One region of the Arthrobacter sp. MDT2-16 genome, then DNA from elsewhere that is predicted to be linked to it. Evidence: riboswitches for the same ligand, from Rfam matches in the RefSeq annotation. Region 1 holds a riboswitch; each other region holds the start of a gene.
What was found. Region 1 has a riboswitch for S-adenosylmethionine ahead of ACX80N_RS05375 (ABC transporter substrate-binding protein). Riboswitches for the same ligand answer to the same signal wherever they lie in the genome.

Region 1 (7,505 bases):
CCCATTCAGCGCGGAAACGTGCCTCGGCGTCCAGGGCCGCCACCTGTTCGAGGGCGTGCAGGCGGCCGTAGCTGAAGCCGTTCCCACCCTGCTGGGTGGCCGAGGCACCGAGCCGCCGCAGCAGGTCCCGGGTCACCACGCTGTCCTGGTGCTCGCCGAGGATCTTCTGGAGCCCCTGGGCCGCCTCGGCGATCCGCACCACCTTCTTCCGCCCGATCGGTGTGGCAGCCTCGGCCGCGTAGCGCACCCGTTTGGCGACCTTGCGCGCCTCGTGCAGGGCAGGATGGTCACCGAGCCCCGCGGGGTGGTTCCTCGCCTCGTGGACGACCGCCCGGAGCCGCTTCAGGTCGCGGTTGATCAAGGCAGGGAGCACCCGGTCCGCCGGGTCGGCCGCTCGCGGAGCAAGTGCCGGAGCGGCCAGGAGGGAATCGAGCGCGTCCAGCAGGCGGAAGTAACGTTGTCCGTCGAGCGCCCGGAGGACCTTGGCGTGGGCCTTCCTGTAGCCGCCTCCCAGTTCCACCTCGACGGTGCGCTCCACCGGACCCAGCAGGAGGTCGGCCGGTTCACCGGCGAGCATCTCCCTGAGCCGTGCGTGCATCACCTGTGCGTCGCGCGCCGTGCCGAGGACCCCGGCCAGCCACTTCAGCTCCCCGCGCAGGAGGCGCACGGCGTCGGCGTCGTGCAGCAGGCTCCGGTAGGTCGCGAGCACCGATCGCGTCCGGCGCAGCGCGACCCTCATTCGGTGGATCGCGTCCTGTGCGTCGAGCCGCACCTGGGGGTCCTGCTGCTTCAGCGCCCGCACCTGCTCGTCGAGGTAGGCGACCAGGACCGCTCCGGCAGTGCCACCCGGCGTCACCGCGGCAACCCCGTCGACCGCGGCAGGAACCGCTCCGCCCAGGGCGCGTGCGAGCTTGGAGCCGTGAGCGGCAGGGGTGCCCCCCGCGGTGGCGATCACGGACTCGCCGGCGTCCAGCAGGTCCCTCGACCCGTCCACCAGCTCGACCTCCCATTCACGCCACTGCCGTCCGGACGATGCGGGGTGGAGCGCCTCGGCCTGCACATGGTCGTCCATGAGGTCGGCGAGGACCTCACCGCCGGTCCCTCGCAGGCGGTGGACGATCCGCCGCGTGCTCAGCCGGGCCACCGGCACCAGGGCGGCACCCCGGATGTGCACGCGGACCAACCCGAGGAGGGCCTTGGGCACGCCCTTCGAGCTCCCGCGCAACGGCTTCCTGTATTCGTGGCGCTCCTCCGGCCCGGCCGGGAGCTTCAGGTGCCATCCCGCGTCCTCGCCGCCCGTTCGCCGTCGCAGCGTGATCCGGTGGGAGGCGAGCCGCAGGTCCTCGGTGTCGTAGTACTCGGCCTCGAGGAGGTGCTCCACCGGCTGGTCCACGCTCCCGACGCCGGGGAGGTCCATCAGGGACGGGAGCGGGGTGTCGTTCTCGACGTCGAACTTCCGCTCGATCTCGACTTCAGGGTCCAGAGCCATACGGCACTCTATATCGCAGCCCGCGCGGCAGTCAGCACTCCCCCGCCGAGCGCCTTCTCACGGAACCATCGCCCGCGTCCGGGGATATTCGTGGTACCCGTCATATTTCTTTTCATTGACCGAACAGGAGAATCGTCTGCCTATAGTTGTTCCAGCTTCAAGAGACGCGGTCGGAAAGCTCCGACTGGACCGCGCACCAACCCCATGTTCCTGGGTGGTTCGGATGACGAAGCGGCCTTCTCCTCGGCGCTGCGGCGCCGGTCCGGTGCGGGCAAGAGCATTTCGAAAGGCACTCATCGTGAACTGCACCGCCCTCCCTTAGCAGGATCCCCCGCGCCCGTCGCGCCCATTCTCTTCTTCACCCATTTCCCGGCACGCTGTGCTGCGCCCGAACGCCCGAAGGAACTCCCATGAATGCATCCGTAATTCCGCCTGCCCGAAATCGAAACACATTCCGCGAATTGACGGCCCTTTCCGCCGTCGCCCTGCTGGCCCTGGCCACCGGCTGCGCCGGCCCGGCCGGCCCGTCCGCCGGAGCGAACGGCGAGCCCGTGGCCGGCGGCATCCTCGACGTGTCCATCTCTGCCGAGCCGGGCTGCCTCGACGGCCACGGCATCTCCGCCACGCAGCAGCAGTTCCTGGGGCGCCTGATCTACGACAACGTGGTGACCCTGGACGAGGACGGGGACATCGCCCCCTACCTCGCCGAGTCGTGGGACGTCTCCGAGGACGGCAGGACCTATACGTTCCACCTGAAACAGGGCGTCACCTTCAGCGACGGCTCCCCCTGGAACGCCGAGGTCCTCGGCCAGAACTTCGAGCACATGAGGGACCCGGCCACGAAGTCGCCCCTGGCCGCCGCCTACATCGCCCCCTACGTCGACGGCACGGTGGTCGACGAGTACACCTTCGAGGCCCACCTCGCCTACCCCTACACCCCCTTCCTCTACACGCTCGCCCAGTCCTGGCTCGGCATGAACTCGGGCAAGGCCATCACCGAATCGCCCGAGACACTGTGCCAGGAGCCCATCGGGACGGGGCCGTTCACCGTCGCCGACTACCGGCCGGGCCAGAGCATCAGCTACACCAAGCGCGAGGGCTACGACTGGGCGCCCGACTGGTTGGAGGGCGACGGCGCCGCGCTGCTCGACGGCGTCGAGGTGACCCTCGTCAGCGAGCCGGTGATCCGCCACCAGTCCCTCGCGTCCGGCCAGTACGACCTGACGGAGAACCTCGCACCCCAGAACGCCGCGGCCGTGCAGGCGGATCCCGACTTCACCTACGAGAACCTCCCCCGGACCGGCAGCCCCTACGTGCTGAGCTTCAACCTGGGCCGTGCGCCGTTCGACGACCTCGCGGTCCGCCAGGCGTTCGCCGCCGCGGTGGACACGAAGGCCGTCACGGACAGCCTCGGCTTCGGCACGTACACACCGATCGACGGCTTCCTGTCGAAGGAGAGCAAGTACTACGACCCCACCGTGGAAGGCGTCCTCGCCCACGACCCCGAGCGTGCGAACAAACTGCTCGACGACGCCGGCTGGACCGGCCGCGACGACGAGGGCTTCCGCACGAAGGACGGCAAGCGACTCGTGGTCGAGGTGCCGACCGTGGAGAGTTCGACGCCGAGTCCCCTGCTCGTGCAGCTGCAGGGAGAGGCCCGCAAGGCAGGCTTCGACCTCCAGATCATCCAGCTCCCCCAGGCCCAGCTGACCGAACTCCGCTACGCCGGTGACTACGACGCGCTGGCCGGCGTGTGGCACACGAACACCACCGACGTGCTGTTCATCCGCTACCACTCCTCCGAGATCACGGGTGAGCGGATCGGTCAGAACTCCTCCTACGTGAACGACCCCGCACTCGACGAGCTGCTCGCGACGGCCCGGAAGGCCGACGACGGACCCGAGGCCGCGGAGGCCTACGCGAAGGCCCAGCACCGGCTGCTCGAGATCGTCCCCGGCGTCCCGCTCTACGAGAACCCGAGCCAGTTCGCCTACGCGACCACGGTCCAGGGCGTCGCCGTGGACACCTCGCACCCCGTACCCGTGCTGACCTACGCGTGGAAGGCCGAGTAGGTGGCCGTGCTCCGGCGCATCCTCACGCGCCTGACCGTCGGGATCGGCGTCCTCTGGGGAGCCGCGACACTGACGTTTCTCGCGGTCTACCTCATCCCGGGTGACACGGCGCTGCTGATCCTCGGCGGTCCCGACGCCCGGCCCACCGCCGAGACGCTGGCGCAGGTGCGGGCCGACTACCTCCTCGACCAGCCGTTCATCGTGCAGTACGGCAGCTACCTGGGCAACCTGCTGCAGGGCGACCTCGGCCAGTCCTACCGGCTGCGACTGCCCGTCACGGAAGCGATCGGGCAGCAGATCGGCGCGACGGCGGCCCTCGCGGGCGCCGCCGTCGTCATCGCCCTGCCGCTCACGTTCGCGGTCGCGATCCTGTCGGCACAGCGCACCTCCTGGGTCCGGTCCATCGTCTCGGGGATCGAGGTGGTGTTCGCCGCGACGCCGACGTTCATCATCGGCTTCGCGCTGCTGATCGTCTTCTCGTTCACGCTGCGCTGGTTCCCCATCGGCGGGAACCAGGGCCCGGCCGCGCTCGTCCTCCCGGCGCTCACCCTCGCCCTGGCGGTCTTCGGGACCCTCTCGCAGGTCCTGCGCAACGAGCTCGACGACGTCCTGGAACAGCCGTTCATCCTGACGGCCCGCTCGCGCGGCATGCGCGACCTCCCGGTCAGGATCCGGCACGCCCTGCGCCACGCCGTCATCCCCGTCATGACGATGTCCGGGTTCGTCGTCGCAGCACTGCTCGGCGGGTCGGTGGTGGTCGAGACCCTCTTCAGCCGGCAGGGCATCGGCTCGCTCACCCTGGCCTCGGTCTACAACAAGGACCTGCCGGTCATCATCGGGATCGTGCTGCTCTCGGCCGCGGTCTACGTCGTCGTGAACCTCGTGATCGACCTCCTGTACACGCTCATCGACCCGAAAGTGGTGACGGCATGAGCATCGCCTCACGCACCATCCCGGCGGCCGTCGCCCCGTTGGCCTCACTCCCCGCACAGCCGTCAGCCCTTCAGGGTCCCGAGAGGGCGCGGCGGCGGCGGTGGCGCTTCCGTCCCGGCATCCTGCTCTCCTCCGCGTTCCTCCTGTGGCTCGCAGCTGCGGTCCTCGCGCCCGGCCTGCTCGCACCCGCCGACCCCTACGCGGTGGATCCGGCCCGGAGCTTCGAGGCGCCGGGCGCCGCCGCCTGGTTCGGGACGGACGACTCCGGTGCCGACAACTACACGCGCATCGTCCACGGTGCGGCGACCTCCCTGTACATCGGGATCGGCGCGACGGCCATCGGCGTGGTCGGCGGGACCGCGATCGGCCTCCTCGCAGGCCTCAACGGGAGGCTCGTCGAAGCCTCCGTGATGCGGTTCCTCGACGTCACCCTCGCCATCCCCGAGATCCTCCTCGCGCTCGTGGTCATCGGGATCATCGGCGGCGGCACGGAGAACGCCATCCTCGCGATCGGAGCCGGCAGCATCGCGTACTACGCCCGGATCACCCGGGCGCAGACGCACCTCGTCCGGCGGTCGGGCTTCGTCGAGGCCGCCCGGACCCTCGGCCTGCCGGCCTGGCGGATCCTGGTGACCCACACCCTGCCGAACGTCGTCAGGCCCGTGCTGGTCCTCGCGACCATCGGCGTCGGATCGGCCATCGGAGCGGGCGCGTCCCTGAGCTTCCTCGGACTCGGGACCCCGCCACCCGCGCCCGAATGGGGAGCCATGCTCTCCGCCGGGCGCAACTTCATCTCGAACGCGCCCTGGATGATCACGTTCCCCGCGGCCTTCCTCGTCGCCACCGTCCTGTCCATCACCGTCCTCGGGCGCGAGCTCCGCCGCCGTGCCGAAGGGAGGCTCGCATGAGCTCCACGACCCTGACTCCCCCCGTCCCGCCGATCCCGGTCGACACGCCCGTCGTCGAACTCGAGGGACTCTCCATCGCGTTCGGCCACGGCATCCACCGCCGGGAGGTCGTCCACGACCTGAGTCTGTCCATCCGGCCGGGCGAGTGCCTCGCGCTCGTCGGTGAATCGGGCTCCGGCAAGTCCGTCACCGCCAGGACCCTCGTGGGACTCACCGGCGCGGGTGCGCACGTCCGGTCCCGTACGCAGCACTTCAACGGCCAGGACGCCTCCACGTGGGGCGAACGCCAGTGGACGCGCGTCCGCGGCAGCGAGGCCGGATTCGTCCTGCAGGATGCGCTGTCATCGCTCGACTCCCTCCGCACGGTGGGTGACGAGGTGGGCGAGGTCCTGCGCCTGCACGGAGACCTCGGCCGTGCCGCACGCCGCGAGCGCGTCGTCGAACTCCTGGCCTCGGTCGGCGTGCCGGATCCCGAGATCCGGGCTGCCCAGTACCCGCACCAGCTCTCCGGCGGGCTCCGCCAGAGGGCGCTCATCGCCTCCGCGATCGCCGCGGACCCGGGCTTCCTCATCGCGGACGAGCCGACGACGGCGCTGGACGCGACGATCGCCGCGCAGGTCCTGCGCCTGCTGGGCGGTCTGAAGGGGGCCAGGACGGCGATGCTCGTGGTCAGCCATGACCTGGCCGTCGTCGCGGACCTCGCCGATCGGGTGGCGGTCATGCGAGACGGCGTGGTCGTGGAGGAGGGCAGCGTGCAGGCCGTCCTCCAGGATCCCCGCCACCCCTACACGCAGGGCCTGCTGGCGGCGATCCCCTCGCGCTCGTCGCGCGGCCGCCGTCTGACGGTCGGCGAGCCCGAGGTGCCGGCCCGGGTGCCGGCGTCGAACCCCCTCGGGTCGACGACGCGGGGCCCGGGCCCGCAGGGCGCCGCGCCGTCGCCCGTCCTGGCGCTGGAGGGCGTCAGCAAGGCGTTCCCGGGCCCCGACGGCGGTGCGCGCACGGCGGTCGACGGCGTGTCCCTCTCCCTCCCGCACGGCCGGACGCTGGGGGTCGTGGGGGAATCGGGCAGCGGCAAGAGCACCCTGGCCCGCATCGCCCTCGGAGTCGAGGACGCCGATGCCGGCGTGGTCACCGTCCACGGACGGACCTGGGCCGAGCACCGGGCGTCGCGCGATCTCGCGGCGCGGCGCTCCGTGCAGATGATCTACCAGGATCCGCTGCACTCCTTCGATCCCCGCAAGACAGTGCGGCAGGTGATCGGTCAGGCGGTGGCTGTCGCGGGTACGCCCCGGCGGGCGAGGTCCGGGCGTGTCCTCGAACTGCTCGACCTCGTGGGCCTGTCCGCCGACAAGGCCCGCAGCCGTCCCCTCGAGCTCTCCGGCGGCCAGCGGCAGCGCGTGGCGATCGCCCGCGCCCTGGCTGCCGAGCCGGAGGTCATCATCTGCGACGAACCGGTCTCCGCGCTGGACGTCTCGGTGCAGGCCCGCATCCTGGACCTCCTCGCCGACCTGCAGGAGCGCTTCGGCCTCAGCTACCTCTTCATCTCCCACGATCTCGGCGTGATCCAGCACGTCAGCCACGACGTGCTCGTGCTGAAGGACGGCGAGGTGCTCGACCACGGTCCGGTCGGGGAGGTCTTCGACCATCCCGCGCACGAGTACACCCGCCATCTCATCAGCGCCATCCCCGCGCTGCCCGCCCTGCAGAAGGAGCAGGTTCGACCATGACCCGCCAGATAGCCTTCAACCTCTTCGAGATGAACTGCGTGGGCCACATCTCCCACGGACTCTGGGTCCATCCCGAGAACAACCGCCATCGCTTCAACGACCTCGACTTCTGGACGGAGACGGCGAAGCTGCTCGAGGCCGGCCTCTTCGACAGCGTGTTCCTCGCGGACGTGATCGGCACGTACGACGGCTACCGGGGCGGCCCCGGGACGGCCCTGCGCGAGGCGGTGCAGATCCCGAGCAACGATCCCCTGCTGGTCATCCCGGCCATGGCCGCGGTGACCAGGCACCTGGGCTTCGCTGCGACCTTCTCCACGACCTACGAGCCGCCGTTCGCCTTCGCGCGGAGGGCCTCCACGCTGGACCACCTCACCAA
Region 2 (7,505 bases), on a different contig from region 1:
GCACCGTCTTGTGGGGGAAGAGGTTGAACTGCTGGAACACCATGCCGATGCGCCGGCGCAGCTCGTCCGGGTTGTCCTTCAGGACGGACCGGCCGTCGAGCAGGATGTCACCCTGGTCCGGTTCGATGAGCCGGTTCAGGACGCGCAGCAGGGTCGACTTCCCGGAGCCGGACGGGCCGATGACGGATGCCGTCGTGCCCTGGTCCACGTGCAGGTCGATACCGCGCAGCACGTGGTTGGTGCCGAAGGACAGGTGCAGGTTCCGCCCCGTCAGGGTTCCCGATTCGATGGTCGTCACGCCTTTGCTCCTTCGCCGATCCTCGCGGCCAGTTCATCCGGTTCGGGCTTCTGCTTCTTGCCCACGCGGAGCCGGTTGTCGATGAAGTTCACGAGGTGCGTCAGCGGGATCGTCAGGCACAGGTAGAACAGCCCGGCCGCGATGAGCGGCGACAGGTTGCCGGTGTTGCTCGCGGCGTCGTTACCGACCCGGAAGAGCTCCCGCTCACTGGCCACGAGGCCGATGAAGTAGACCAGCGAGGACTCCTTGATGAGCGAGATGAACTGGTTCACCAGGGCGGGCAGCACGCGCCGCACGCCCTGGGGGACCACCACGAGCTGCATGGACGCGCTGTAGCTGAAGCCCAGGGCGCGCGAGGCCTCCAGCTGTCCCTTCTCCACGCTCTGGATGCCGGAGCGGAAGATCTCACCGATGTACGCCGAGGCGATCAGCGAGAGGGCGAGGATGCCCAGGGGGTACGGACTGGTGCTGCCCGTGATCTGCCGGAGGATGGGACCGAGCCCCAGGCCGATGAGCAGGATGATCACGACGGCGGGCAGTCCCCGGAAGATGTCCGTGTAGATACGGGCGATCCACCGGAACACGCGGTTGCGGGAGATCCCCATGATCGCGAGGAGCATGCCGACGACCGTTCCGATGATCCCCGAGGCCAGGGCGAGCATGAGGGTGTTCGGCAGGCCGACGGTCAGGAGGTCCGGCAGGACGGCTGCCATCGCCTCCCAGTCGAAGAAGGTCTTGCCGAGCTGTTCGAGGGCGTCCATGCAGGGACCGCTACTTTACTTCCACGGCTTTGCTGCCGGGCTTCCAGTCGGAGGGCATCTCGCGGTCGGGGTACCACTCCTTGGTGAGCTCGGTCCACGTGCCGTCGGCGACGACGGCGTCGAGGCCCGCGTTCAGGGCGTCGATGAGGGGCTGGTTGTCGCTGTTCACGGCGTACGCGGTGAAGTTCTCGGTGTTGATGATCGTCTCGGCGATGGTGGTGTCGTCGCCTTCCTTGACCTGGCCGGTGGCCTGCTGCGACGGCGCCACCCAGGCGTCGACCTGGCCGTTCTTCACGTTCGCGTAGACGGTGTTGTAGTCCGGGAAGCGCACGGGCTCCAGACCCAGGGTGTTGGAGACGTAGTCGTCCTGGACGGTGCCCTGGACCACGCCGATGCGGGTGCTCTCCGAGAGGAAGTCGAAACCGGTGACCGGGGAGCCGTTCTTGGCGACGACGGCCATGTAGCCGAAGTCGTAGCCGTTGGTGAAGCCGACGTTCTCGCGACGGGCCTCCGTGGTGGAGATCGAGGAGGATCCGACGTCGTACTGCTTGTTCTGCACCTGGGCGAGGAGCGCCGAGAAGTCAGTGGACGCGAACTCCACCTCGAGGCCCAGCTTGTCGCCGATGGCGCGCAGCAGCTCGTTGTCGTAGCCGGTGAAGACGCCGTCCTCGAGGAAGATGTTCGGCGGGGCGTCCGACAGCGTGCCGACGCGCAGCGTGCCGTCGGTGATGAGGCCGAGGTCCGCCGTGTCGATCTCCTCGATCGGGGTGGTGGTCTCGGTGGTGTACTTGTCCAGCGACTGCTGGTCGCTGCCGGCCAGGGCGTCCGTGGTCTCGGCGGGTTCGCTGCTGGAGCTGCTGCCGCAGGAGACGGTCAGGGCGAGCATGGGTACGGCGAGTGCCGCGAGGAGCTTGCGGGAAAGATTCATGGTGTCCTTCTTGGAGGCGGGCCCGGGGAGGGCGCACTGGGTGAGATCGTTCGCCGGGTACCGGCGGGGGAGGAGATGCTGCTCGGTGACACGCTCGCTGTTCTGGGCTGTGCGCGCTGTGGCGGGAGGTGCCGACGAAAGCCGGGACATGACCGCACGACGCCGTACTTGCCAACCGGGGGACTGGGCCCGGCGACCGAATCTTCACCTGGAGCACCCCACTACGGGAGAGGGTTGCTGTCCAGCCGGCCAGGGCCTGAAGGCTGGAACTCTTGATTTCAGCAAAACGCTAGGGCAGGACGGAGTGCCGGGTCAAAACGGGACCACGGACATTGCGCCGCTTGACGCGCAATCACGCCCGTTCAGGCGGGTGGTGTGGCGGACTTCACACGAAGCGGTCCACGAGCTCCGTGAGTTCGGCGGTCAGTGGGGCCGACGTGCGGAGCTCCTGCCCGTCGAGCGAGAGGACGGGGGCGAGGAGCCGGATGCTCGAGATGAGCCATACGGCGTCGGCCTCCAGGAGGTGGTGCGGCTCGAGCGGACCGTAGCCGAGCTCCCACCCCTGCTCCTTCGCCGCCGCGAACAGCGCGGCCTGCGAGGTGCCCGCCAGGATGCCGCTCTCCAGCTGCGGCGTGAGGAGGGTCTTCCGCCCGTCGCGCTCGCGGGCGAGCAGCACGGTGGAGGTGGGGCCCTCGAGGACCTTGCCGTCGGAGGAGGTGAAGATGACGTCGTCGGCGCCGTGCGCCTTGGCGTAGCGGATCGCGGCCATGTTGACGGCGTAGGAGAGGGTCTTCGCGCCCATCAGCAGCCACGGCGCGCGCTGCGCCACCGTGCTGTCGTAGCCGCGTTCGAGGAAGAGGACCTTCAGGCCCGCCTCGCGCTGGGTCAGGGTCGACGCCGGGACCGGCGCCGCCTGCACCCACGCCGTCGCCCGTCCCGCGCCCTCGACGCCGCGGGTGGCGATCAGCTTCACGACGGCGTCGCTCCGGCCGGGCTCGGCCGCGGCGAACGCGCGCAGGGCGGTGCGGATGGCACGGCTCCACGCCTCGGCGTCGGGCACCTGAAGATCGAGGGCCGCGGCCGAGGACGCGAGCCGCGCCAGGTGCGCCCGCTCCTTGCGGGGTGTCCCGTCCACGGCCAGCATCGACTCGAAGACGCCGTCACCGCGGGTGGCCCCGAGGTCGGAGATCATGAGCTGCGGCTGCGACGCGTCGGCGATCCTGCCGTCGTCGTGGGCCGGGTCGAGGAACACGAGAACAGTCATGGCCCCAGCGTATCGGCCCGGGGCGCCGGAGCCCTCAGGTCAGGCGCACCTTCCGGGTGAACAGCTTCTGCAGCAGGATGAAGGCCAGGAGCAGGGCCCCGATCACGATGCGCGTCCACCACGAGCTCAGGGTCCCCTCGTAGGAGATGAACGTCTGCACGATGCCGAGGACGAGCACCCCGGCGAGGGATCCGAGCACGTAGCCGTACCCGCCGGTCAGCAGCGTCCCGCCGACGACGACCGCCGCGATGGCGTCCAGTTCCAGCCCGGTGGCCGCCAGGCTGTACCCGGAGAGGCTGTAGAACGAGAACAGGATCCCGGCGATCGCGGAGCACAGCCCGCTGATCCCGTACACGAGGATCTTGGTCCGCGGGACGGCCAGGCCCATGAGCAGTGCCGAGGACTCCCCGCCGCCGATCGCGTACACGGTGCGGCCGAACCGGGTCTGGTGCAGCACGTAGAACGCGACGGCGACGACGAGGAGGGCGATCACGACGCCGGGGGAGACGAACAGCTTGTCCGCCAGCGGGATCCTCGCCTGGGCCATGGAGGTGAAGAAGGGGTCGGTCACGGTGATGGAGTCGACGCTGATGACATAGCAGAGTCCGCGCGCCAGGAACAGCCCGGCGAGGGTCACGATGAACGGCTGGATCTCGAAGACCTGGATCACGGCGCCCATGGCCAGGCCGAAGACCGCGCCGGTCAGGAGCACGAGGAGAATCACGGCGAACGGGTTCCAGCCGGCCTGCAGGAGGGCGGCGGCGATCATCATGGACAGCGCGACCACGGAGCCGACCGACAGATCGATCCCGCCGGTGAGGATCACGAAGGTCATGCCGACGGCGAGGACGATCAGGAAGGTGTTGTCGATCAGGAGGTTGAGGAACACCTGCCCGGACAGGAACCCGGGGTACATGGCGGCACCGACGGCGAACATCGCGAGGAACAGGCCCACGGTCGCCAGCGTGGGGGCGTAGCGTGCCTTGCCCTGCAGCCGGCTGATGCGGCGGCGGTCGAGGGGTGCCGGGGTGCGGGTGAGGACCGACATCAGATGGCCACCTTCACTTGGGACTGCTCGGTCACGGGACGCCTGCGTTGCCTGAAGAGGGTGCGGGCCCTGCTGGACTGCAGGAGGCACACGATGATGACCACCAGCGCCTTGAACACGAGGGTGGCCTCGGGCGGGACGCCCAGCGTGTACACGGTGGTGGTCAGGGTCTGGATGATGAGTGCCCCCACGAGGGTCCCCACCAGGCTGTACCGGCCGCCGGCGAGCGATGTGCCGCCGATGACGACGGCGAGGATCGCGTCCATCTCGATGTAGAGACCCGCGTTGTTGGCGTCCGCCGCCGTCACGTTCGAACTGATCATGAGGCCGGCGACGGCCGCGCACAGCCCGCTGAAGACGTACACCGTCCAGGTGATGGTGCGTGCGTCGATCCCCGCGAGCCTGCTGGCCACGGGGTTGATGCCCACGGCCTCGATGAGCGTCCCGAGGGCCGTGCGGCGCGTCAGCAGGCCGGCGACGCCGAAGGCGCCTGCCGCGATGAGGATCGCGATGGGCAGGCCGAGGAAGAATCCAGCGCCGATCGCCTGGTAGGAGTCGTTCGAGACGGAGATGATCTGCCCGTCGGTGACCAGTTGGGCCAGGCCCCGCCCCGCGGTCATCAGCACCAGCGTGGCGATGATCGGCTGGATGCCGATGACGGAGACCAGGAAACCGTTCCAGAGCCCGAGGGCCAGGCCAGCCACGACGGCGATCGTCACCCCCATGGCGGCGGTCTGCCAGGAGGAGGGGTCCGGTGAGCTGTAGATGTACATGCAGGAGATGGCACCGGCGATGGCCGCGACCGCTCCCACCGAGAGGTCGATGCCGCGGGAGGCGATGACGAGCGTCATGCCGAGGGCGATCAGGATGGTCGGCGCCCCGTTGCGGAGGATGTCGATCAGGCTCCCGTACAGGTGGCCGTCCTGGATGCGGACCGAGAGGAAGTCCGCGCGGAAGAGCTGGTTGAGCAGCAGCAGGAGGACCAGCGCGAGCACGGGCCAGGTCAGGCGGTGCCTCAGCAGGGCGCTCATGCGCCGGTCCCCGCGATGACCGTCATGACGTCCTCCATGGTGACTCCGTCGTTCGGGATGTCGGCCACCATGTGCCGGTCCTTGAGGACGGCGATGGTGTCGCTGAGGCGCAGCACTTCCTCGAGCTCGGCCGAGATGAAGACGATCGACATCCCGCCGGAGGCGAGGCCGCTGATGAGTTTCTGGATCTGGGTCTTGGCGCCGATGTCGATGCCCCGGGTCGGTTCGTCGAGGATCAGCAGCTTCGGTTCGGTGATGAGCCAGCGCGCCAGGAGCACCTTCTGCTGGTTGCCTCCGCTGAGGTCGCGGATGAGGGCGTCCTTGTTGGCCGGGCGGATGTCGAGGGTCTCGATGAACTGCTCGGCCAGCTGGTCCTGGGTGTTGCGGGGCACGCGCCGCCACCAGCCCTTGCCGGCCTGCATGGCCAGGATCAGGTTGTCGCGCACCGAGAGGTCGCTGATCAGACCCTCCTCCTTCCGGTTCTCCGAGGAGAATGCGATGTCCCGGTCGATGGCCGAGCGGGGCGTGCGGAGCGTCCGGACGGACCCGTTGATGCTCAGCCGTCCCTGGTCCGCGCGGTCGGCGCCGAAGAGCAGCCGGGCCGTCTCGGTGCGGCCGGATCCGAGGAGGCCGGCGAGGCCGAGGATCTCGCCGGCGTGCACGGTGATGGTCACGTCCCTGACCGAGCCCTTCCTGCCCAGGCCCTCCGCCTGCAGGAACGGCGTCCGCTCCGCGCGGTCGGGCTGGCGCCGGCTCTCGGCCGCCTCGAGTTCGGCCAGCGCGTCCAGTTCCTTGCCGATCATCTTGGAGATCAGGCCCATGCGAGGGAGGTCGGCGGTCAGGTACTCGCCCACGAGCCTGCCGTTGCGCAGGACCGTCATGCGGTCCGAGACCTCGTACACCTGCTCGAGGAAGTGGGACACGAACAGGATCGCCACGCCCCGGTCCCGCAGTGTCCGGATCACCGAGAACAGCTGCTGGACCTCGTCCGCGTCGAGGCTCGAGGTGGGTTCGTCGAGGATGAGCACCCGGGCCTCGACCTGCATGGCGCGGGCGATGGCGACGAGCTGCTGGACGGCGATCGAGTGGGACGACAGCACGGACCGCGGGTCGATGTGGCCCAGCTGGAGCTGATCGAGGACCTCCTCCGCCTTCCGGCGGACGTTCCGCCAGTGGATGCCGCCGCGCCTGCGCGGTTCGCGACCGAGCAGGATGTTCTCCTCGACCGAGAGGTTGGGGCAGAGATTCACCTCCTGGTAGACGGTGCTGATCCCGGCAGCCTGCGCCTCGGCCGGCGTGCCGAAGCTCTGGCGGGCCCCCAGCACGGTGATGGTGCCGTCGTCGACCGCGTAGACGCCCGTGAGCGCCTTGATGAGGGTGGACTTCCCGGCGCCGTTCTCACCCAGCAGGGCGTGCACCTCTCCCGGGAACAGCCGGAAGTCGACGCCGTCGAGCGCCTTCACGCCCGGGAAGGCGATCGAGATGCCTTTCATGTCCACTACGGGGGTGCTCTCGCTCATGCCCTGCCCTCCTGTGGCCGGATGCGGCGGGTCGTCCCCACCGCATCCGGCTCTCCTGGTGACCCGGCCACCCTCGCGGGGCCGGATCCGGTTCCTAGTACTCGCGGCTCGCGAGGACTTCCTTGGCCTGCTCGGGGGTGAAGGTGGTCTCCTCGGTGACCACGCGGGCCGGGACCTCCTCGCCCGCCACCACCTTGGCCGCCAGGTCCATCAGCTGCTCGCCCAGGAGCGGATTGCACTCCACGATGAAGTTGATCTTGCCGTCCGCGAGGGCCGTCATGCCGTCCTTGACGGCGTCGACGGTGATGATCTTGATGTCCTTGCCCGGCACCTTGCCCGCCGCCTCGATGGCCTCGATGGCACCGAGGCCCATGTCGTCGTTGTGCGCGTAGACCACGTCGATGTCCGGGGTGTTCTTCAGGAACGCCTCCATCACCTGCTTGCCGCCGCTGCGGGTGAAGTCGCCGGTCTGCGACTGCACGATCTTCAGGTCGGGGTCCGCGGCGATGGCGGTCTCGAAGCCTTCCTTGCGGTCGATGGCCGGAGCGGCTCCCGTGGTCCCCTGCAGTTCGACGATGTTCACCGGGCCCTCGGTGGAGGCCGAGTCCTCGACGAGCCAGTCGCCGGCCTTCTTGCCCTCCTCGATGAAGTCCGA
Region 3 (7,505 bases), on a different contig from region 1:
GAAGCTCACGCGCGGGCCGCTCGGGGCGCAGACCACCACGCTGAACCCCGTGCTCGACGAGCGGGAGTACTTCGACCTCACCTACCAGCTGCTGGACATCCTCTTCGCCCTGGTGCCGGTGGCACTCGTCGTGTTCCTGCTCAGCGGCCACGGCGTGTCCGCGTTCCGCCGCCTCGGGTTCACCTTCGACAGGCCACTGCGCACCGTGGGCTTCGGCGTGGGCCTCGCCGCGGTCATCGGCGTGGGCACCCTGGGCGTGTACGCTGCCGGGCGTGCGCTGGGGATCACGACGGCGCTGGTGCCCGCCGCGCTGGAGTCCTACTGGTGGACCGTCCCCGTGCTCGTCCTCTCGGCGGTGCGGCATGCGGTGCTGGAGGAAGTGATCGTGGTGGGCTACCTGTTCCTCCGCCTGCGCCAGTTGGGCTGGTCCACCCCGGCCATCGTCCTCACGAGCGCACTGGTGCGGGGCAGCTACCACCTCTACCAGGGCTTCGGTCCGTTCATCGGGAACGTGCTGATGGGTCTGCTGTTCGCATGGTTCTACACACGCACCCGCCGGGTCATGCCGCTCGTGATCGCCCACGCGCTGATCGACACCGCGGGGTTCGTGGGCTTCGCGCTCCTCGGGCCGGCCATCGGGATCGGCACCTGAATGGCCGGGACAAGCCTCGCTCTCCTTCTTTGCGCACGGAAATCATGACTAAATTCCCCGCCATGCACGGTGTTACGGTGGGGGCGTTCAGCGGTAAGCGGCGGCTCCATCCGGGCCGCTACGGGACCAGCCAGGAGGAATCATGAGCGTCGTCACGAGTGTCTCGGAGTGCAGCGTCCACAACTGCTCGTTCAACCACGACGGCTGCACCGCCGTCGCCATCACGGTGTCCGGGTCCGAGGAACATGCGTCCTGCGCCACCTTCATCGACACGTCGATCAGCGGCGGCCTGCCCAAGGTGCTCGCCCATGTGGGGGCGTGCCAGCGCTCCGAATGCAGCTTCAACCACGACCTGCTGTGCAGTGCACCGGCGGTCAAGGTGGGCCCGGGCGCCGAGGCCGCCGACTGCCTCACCTACACCCACGCCTGATCCCCCTCGTGGACCGGGGAGACGGGAGGGACCCGTTCCCGGGTCCCTCCCGTCGTGCGGAGCGGGGCGTCAGATCTCGATGGGCCCGTCGGAGGTCTCGAAGGTCACCGACATGATGCCCGGCGTGCCGTTCGGGGCGATCCACTGGACCCGGACGCCGTCGAGGGTCTCCTCGACCTCGGTGCCCAGCCACTCGGTCACCCGCTCGGAGGAACCGGCGATCGTGAGGCAGTCCAGCTTGACGGACGCCGGACGGGCCTTCGAGGGGTGCAGTTCCTCGGTACCCTCGTCCCAGCGCAGCAGGTAGGGGACCTGCGGGTCGGCGATGAGCCCCTTGATGCCGATCTGCTGCCAGGTCAGCTCCTGGCCGTCGGGGAACTTGCGGTTGCCGGGGACCGCGCTGCGGCCGAGGCGTTCCTCGAAGGGCGCGAGGTCGTCGACGGCGACGCACCAGCCCATCCAGCCTCCGCCGGCTTCGGAGCGGGCGCGTACGGCCTGGCCGAACGGCGCCTTGTCCGACGCGGGGTGGTTGAGGACCTCGACGACCTCGAGGTACTGGCCATTGGCCAGCGGGAAGATCATGTTCCGGGTGCCGAAGCGGGGGTGCACACCGCCCTTCACAGGCTCCATGCCGAGCCGGCCCGAGATGCGGTCGGCGGTCGCGGCAAGTCCATCGGGTTCACAGGCGTACGAGACGTGATCCAGGCGCATGCCGACAGTGTTGCACTAAGTGATGGGGGTCTCAGCTAAGGCTTGCCTTACTCCTGATGCTGCGCCTCGTGCGGTCACCGACGGTCCCCTCGGTGTCCCGTTCCCGACCGCCCGGGCTGCCGCTTCACGCATCGTCACACGTATTGCCGGATCAGCTCCGATGGGCTTTCATGAATGCAGGTCATGAGTGCCAGCACGAAGCCCCGGCTTGCTGGCCGGCAACCCTCCAACCGCGGTGGGGTGCCCCGGGTGAAGACCAGGTTCGGCGCCGTACCGGCGCCGCGCAAGCGCGGGCTCCTGCGGGGCCGATGTCCGGGACGGCTTCGTCGGCAGGGCATCGGACGAGGAGGAGCCCCTTGACCAGGGAGCACCATGTCCAACGATTGGTCCTTTGAGACACGCCAGATCCACGCCGGCCAGGTGCCGGATGCTGCCACGGGGGCGCGTGCGCTTCCCATCTACCAGACGACGTCCTTCGTCTTCCCGAGCGCGGAGAGCGCGGCCAACCGGTTCGCCCTGACGGAGCTCGCCCCCATCTACACGCGCATCGGGAACCCGACGCAGGAGGCGGTGGAGACGCGGATCGCGAGCCTCGAGGGCGGTGTCGGCGCCCTGCTGCTCGCCTCCGGGCAGGCCGCCGAGACCTTCGCGGTCCTGAACATCGCCGAGGCCGGGGACCACATCGTGGCCAGCCCCAGCCTCTACGGCGGCACCTACAACCTCTTCAAGCACACGCTGAGGAAGTTCGGCATCGAGACCACGTTCGTGGAGGACCCGGACGACCTCGAGCAGTGGCGCGCCGCCGTCCGGCCGAACACCAAGCTGTTCTTCGGCGAGGTGGTGTCCAACCCCCGGCAGGACGTGCTGGACCTCGAGGGCGTCAGCGCCGTCGCGCACGAGCACGGGGTGCCCCTGATCGTGGACAACACCCTGTCCACGCCGTACCTGATCCGGCCCATCGAGTGGGGAGCCGACATCGTGGTGCATTCCGCCACGAAGTACCTCGGCGGGCACGGCAACGCCATCGCGGGCGTCATCGTCGACTCCGGGAACTTCGACTTCGCGCAGTACCCCGAGCGGTTCCCGGGCCTCAACACCCCCGACGAGAGCTACCACGGGCTGGTCTACGCGCGGGACCTCGGCGTGGACGGCGCGCTCGGCGCCAACCTCGCGTACATCCTGAAGGCGCGGGTCCAGCTGCTGCGGGACTTCGGCTCCGCCGTGTCGCCCTTCAACGCCTTCCTCATCGCGCAGGGCCTGGAGACGCTCAGCCTGCGCCTGGAGCGCCATGTCCAGAACGCGCAGGCCGTCGCCGAGTGGCTCGAGGGGCACGACGACGTCGAGGGCGTCGCCTACGCCGGGCTCGCCTCGAGTCCCTGGTACGAGCGCGGGAGGAAGTACGGGCCCGGCGGTACGGGTGCGATCGTCAGCTTCGACATCGCCGGCGGACTGGAGGCGGGCAAGCGCTTCGTGGACGCCCTCGAGCTGCACTCCCACGTGGCGAACGTGGGCGACGTCCGCTCGCTCGTCATCCACCCGGCATCGACCACGCACAGCCAGCTGGGGGCGGAGGCGCAGCTCACCGCGGGAGTGCGGCCCGGCCTGGTCCGGCTGGCCGTGGGCCTGGAGAACATCAACGACATCCTCGCCGACCTCGACGCGGGGTTGCGCGCCGCCAAAGGAGCCTAGCCCTTCGTGACCACCTACCCTGCCGCACCGCTGCACCCCGGGGTCGACGGCCCCCCGTCGGGAGACGGACTCCTGCGCATCGCCTCCATCGGGCCCCTGGCCCTGGAGACCGGGGGCGAGCTGCCCGACGTCCAGCTCGCCTTCGAGACCTGGGGCAGGCTCGACGCGGACCGTTCCAACGCGGTGCTCGTGCAGCATGCCCTGACAGGCAGCTCCCATGTGGCACGCGGTGCCTCGGAGGAGGAGGGCTGGTGGGACTCGCTCGTGGGCCCCGGCCGCACGGTGGACACCGACCGCTACTTCGTGGTGTCCGTCAACATGCTGGGAGGCTGCTACGGCTCGACGGGGCCGGCCAGCCTCGCACCTGACGGCACACCCTGGGGGTCGAGGTTCCCGTTCGTCACCATCCGCGACTCCGTGCGGGCCGAGGGCCTGCTCGCCGACCACCTCGGCATCGACCGGTGGCATTCGGTGCTCGGCGGGTCGATGGGCGGGGCGCGCGCCCTCGAATGGGCACTGATGTATCCGCAGCGCGTGGAGCGGTGCGCCGTCATCGCCTGCACCGCCGCCAGCTCGGCCGAACAGATAGCGTTCGCCCAGGCGCAGGTGCAGGCCATCCGGCTCGATCCGGCGTACCGCGGCGGCGACTACTACGACGGCCCGCATCCGGATGCGGGCCTCGGCATCGCCCGCCGCATCGCGCACATCACCTACCGTTCCGAGCGCGAGCTCCAGGCGCGCTTCGGTCGTGCGGAGCAGGACGCCGAGCAGCCGTTCGGGTCCGTCCTGCCCGCCGACCGGGGCCGCTACCAGGTGGAGAGCTACCTCGACCACCAGGCGGACAAGCTCGTGGACAGGTTCGACGCCAACAGCTACGTCATCCTGACCGAGGCCCTCATGAGCCATGACGCGGCGAGGGACCGCGGCAGCCTGGAGGACGCGCTGGCCACGGCGGCGTCGGAGTTCTTCATCGCGGCCGTCGACACCGACCGGCTCTACCTCCCGGAGCAGTCCGTGCGGCTCGCCTCCGGCCTGCCCGGGGAGGTCCCGGTGCACCGGATCTCCTCGCCGGTGGGCCACGACGCCTTCCTCACCCAGATCCACCAGCTCGACGACCAGCTCCGGGGAGCCTTCTATCCCACGGCGCAGGTACCGGTTGGGTTTCCTCCCGCGGACACCTAGGCTTGGAGCTAAGCCTGCTTATTACTCGGCGGCAGGCCCGTCCGAGGTACACGGCCCCGGATCCATCGAGGGCGAAGAGGAGCTGTTCATGGAACTGAGCACCATCGGCTGGAACCAGGAAGCACGCGACAAGATCCTGCTGGACTCCGACCGCGCGCTGCAGGGCGCGGTCCGCGAGGCCGTGGAGACGATGGACGGCAAGTCTCGCGACGAGGTGTACGAGTTCCTCTTCCAGAAACTGCAGCCGCAGTTCGTGGACTTCAAGCCCGGGCCCGATCTCAGTGCCTGCGCGGACGCGGTGGCCAACGGGGACGTCCAGCTCGACGCCTGAGCGTCCTGCGGCACCGACGTCGCCGCCAGAAAGGACAGGAGTGACCGCCCGGATATCCTCGGGTCGGCCGTTCCTGTCCTTTCGTCGTGCCGCCAGGGACCCGGTGCGGCGAGGACGGTGTCGATCGAGGACCTAGTCGGCGGCACCCGGCGGCATGCCCGGTCCGAAGATCGGCACCGGCTCGGGACGCTTGGCGATGATGCCGTCGCCCGAGGACTGGTGCCGCAGGCGGCGCAGCACCCAGGGCACGAAGTACTCCCGGGCCCAGACGAGGTCTTCCGCACGGGCGGCACGCCAGGTCCGTGTCGGGAGTTCCTTGGGCCGCAGGGGTTCCAGGGTGTGCCGCACCGCGAGGGTGTCGAGGACCATCGCAGCGATGGTGTGATGGCCCAGGGGTGAGAAGTGCAGCCGGTCGGAGGCCCACATCTGCGGATCCGTGAGCTGGCGCAGCGCCCACATGTCGGCGATCAGCGCCTCGTGGCGTGCCGCGACGACGCGGAGGTTCTCGTTGTAGATGGCGGTCTTCGAGCGGATGCTGCCGAGGACGGTCTCGCGGACGTCAGGGCCCGTGAACAGGACCACGGTGGCACCGGAGGTCGCCAGGGTCCCCACGACGCCGTCGAGCTTCTCGGCGAGCACGTCCGGGTCCCCGCCGGGCCGGAGCAGGTCGTTGCCGCCGGCCGAGATGCTCACCAGGTCGGGGCGCAGGGCCAGGGCGGCGTCCACCTGCTGGTCGATGATCTGCTGCAGCAGGCGTCCCCGGACCGCCAGGTTCGCGTACGCGAAGTCGCTCTGCCCGCGCGAGAGTTCCTCCGCGACCCGGTCCGCCCAGCCGCGGTTGCCGCCGATGCTCTCGGGGTTCGGGTCACCGATGCCCTCCGTGAAGGAGTCGCCCAGGGCGGCGTAGCGGTGCCACGGATGCGGCTCGGAGACCAGGCTCGGGTCGATCATCGGCCCGTTCGGGATCGGGTCGCTCGCAGTCGGCAGGGGAGTCTCGGCGCTCGGTGGGGTCACCGGGTCATTGTCGCAACTGCCGCCCCGCGTCCGCCACCGACCCCGGGACGCCCCCACCGCCGGTTCGGCGCCGAACGGGCCGTGCCAGAATGGGGACATGACTGATTCTGCCGCCGGCACCGCTGCGCCCTCCGTCGGTTCCTGGGATCCGGTGGTCCTGTGGTCGAAGCCCGAGGCCGAGCGCGCGGGCACACCCCTGCTCGTCCTGTTCCACGGGTACATGGCCGACGAGGCGGACCTGATGGGTCTCACCGACCACCTGCCGCAGGAGTTCACGGTGGCGTCGGTCCGGGCACCCGCGCCGGCCGACTCCGGGTTCTCGTGGTTCCCACTGGCACGCGAGGACGGTTACGCCGTGGAGCGTGTGGTGGAGACCGTCACCGCCGTCGCCGCGTGGCTCGACACCGTCCGCGGCGTCCACTCCAGCGTCAGCCTCCTCGGCTTCTCGCAGGGGATGGGGGTGGCGACGTCGCTCCTGCGCCACCGGCCCGCCGACTTCGCGTGCGTCGTCGGGCTGTCGGGGTTCACCGTCCCGTCCGAGGGCCACGCCTTCTTCCGCGACGACGAGGCCGCCGCCTCACCGGCGCCGTTCTTCTGGGGCCGGGACCAGGAGGATCAGGTCATCACGCCGGAGATGGTGGAGCTCACCCACGCCTGGCTGGTGAAGCACACCGCGCTGACCAAGATCCTCTACTCCAACATGTTCCACAGCATCAACGAGCGCGAACTCGGGCATGTCCGGGAGTTCCTGGGCATGACGGTCCTCGGGCGCCGCTGACGGAAGGGCTCAGCCGCGCGTGACGCGGACCGCGGCGCCGTTGACGCTCACGGTGTCGCCGGGATGCAGCTGGCGTCCGCGGCGTTCCTCGATCTCGCCGTTGACCTGCACCAGCCCGTTGTCGATCAGCGCCTTCGCCTCGACGCCGTCCTCGGCGAGGGACGCCAGCTTGAGGAGCTGCCCGAGGCGGATCATGTCGTCCCGGATCGGGAGTTCTGCGGTGGTTGCGTCGTCGGTCATGCTGTCCATCATGCCGGATGCCGCAGGTCTAGGCTGGACGGGTGTCTGATGCGCCTGCCCTTCCTCCCGCTGTCGGTTTTCCCCTCGCCCTCGCGGCAGGGCTCGCCATCCCCCTGCAGGGGAGGATCAACGGGGCACTCGGCACGGTGCTCGACGACGGCATCGCTGCGGCGCTCATCAGTTTCGGCACCGGCCTGGTCGTGATGGTCGCGCTCACACTGGTGCTGCCGAGCGCGCGTGCCGGTGCCCGCCAGATCGTCCCGTCGGTGCGCGAGCGCCGCTTCCCGCCCTACTACTTGGCGGCCGGTGCCATCGGGGCCTTCTTCGTGTTCTCGCAGTCGCTGACCATCGGCATCCTCGGCGTCGCGCTGTTCACGGTGGCGGCCGTCATGGGCCAGTCGCTCAGCGGCCTCCTCGTCGACAAGGCGGGCATCGGCCCCGGCGGGAAGCGGGCCGCGACGCCCATGCGCGTGATCGG

Region 2: it holds a riboswitch for S-adenosylmethionine, as region 1 does, so the genes downstream of both, ACX80N_RS02640 (ABC transporter substrate-binding protein) here and ACX80N_RS05375 (ABC transporter substrate-binding protein) in region 1, are expected to answer to the same signal.
Region 3: it holds a riboswitch for S-adenosylmethionine, as region 1 does, so the genes downstream of both, ACX80N_RS13655 (bifunctional o-acetylhomoserine/o-acetylserine sulfhydrylase) here and ACX80N_RS05375 (ABC transporter substrate-binding protein) in region 1, are expected to answer to the same signal.

What each region holds. Positions count from the first base shown of each region.
Region 1 covers NZ_JBTNDP010000002.1:169,682-177,186, forward strand. Annotated here, with positions in the region: gene ACX80N_RS05370 (CYTH and CHAD domain-containing protein) at 1-1,489, opposite strand, end outside; SAM riboswitch class IV at 1,645-1,773, shown strand; gene ACX80N_RS05375 (ABC transporter substrate-binding protein) at 1,951-3,561, shown strand; gene ACX80N_RS05380 (ABC transporter permease) at 3,562-4,494, shown strand; gene ACX80N_RS05385 (ABC transporter permease) at 4,491-5,402, shown strand; gene ACX80N_RS05390 (dipeptide ABC transporter ATP-binding protein) at 5,399-7,129, shown strand; gene ACX80N_RS05395 (LLM class flavin-dependent oxidoreductase) at 7,126-7,505, shown strand, end outside.
Region 2 covers NZ_JBTNDP010000001.1:540,725-548,229, reverse strand. Annotated here, with positions in the region: gene ACX80N_RS02650 (amino acid ABC transporter ATP-binding protein) at 1-298, opposite strand, end outside; gene ACX80N_RS02645 (amino acid ABC transporter permease) at 295-1,059, opposite strand; gene ACX80N_RS02640 (ABC transporter substrate-binding protein) at 1,070-1,987, opposite strand; SAM riboswitch class IV at 2,147-2,265, opposite strand; gene ACX80N_RS02635 (aminodeoxychorismate lyase) at 2,373-3,251, opposite strand; gene yjfF (galactofuranose ABC transporter, permease protein YjfF) at 3,286-4,299, opposite strand; gene ACX80N_RS02625 (ABC transporter permease) at 4,299-5,330, opposite strand; gene ACX80N_RS02620 (sugar ABC transporter ATP-binding protein) at 5,327-6,850, opposite strand; gene ACX80N_RS02615 (ABC transporter substrate-binding protein) at 6,945-7,505, opposite strand, start outside.
Region 3 covers NZ_JBTNDP010000007.1:199,276-206,780, forward strand. Annotated here, with positions in the region: gene ACX80N_RS13640 (CPBP family intramembrane glutamic endopeptidase) at 1-652, shown strand, start outside; gene ACX80N_RS13645 (DUF1540 domain-containing protein) at 795-1,082, shown strand; gene ACX80N_RS13650 (VOC family protein) at 1,152-1,793, opposite strand; SAM riboswitch class IV at 1,973-2,089, shown strand; gene ACX80N_RS13655 (bifunctional o-acetylhomoserine/o-acetylserine sulfhydrylase) at 2,166-3,482, shown strand; gene metX (homoserine O-acetyltransferase MetX) at 3,489-4,664, shown strand; gene ACX80N_RS13665 (hypothetical protein) at 4,753-4,995, shown strand; gene ACX80N_RS13670 (SGNH/GDSL hydrolase family protein) at 5,128-5,946, opposite strand; gene ACX80N_RS13675 (alpha/beta hydrolase) at 6,107-6,787, shown strand; gene ACX80N_RS13680 (RNA-binding S4 domain-containing protein) at 6,797-7,027, opposite strand; gene ACX80N_RS13685 (DMT family transporter) at 7,069-7,505, shown strand, end outside.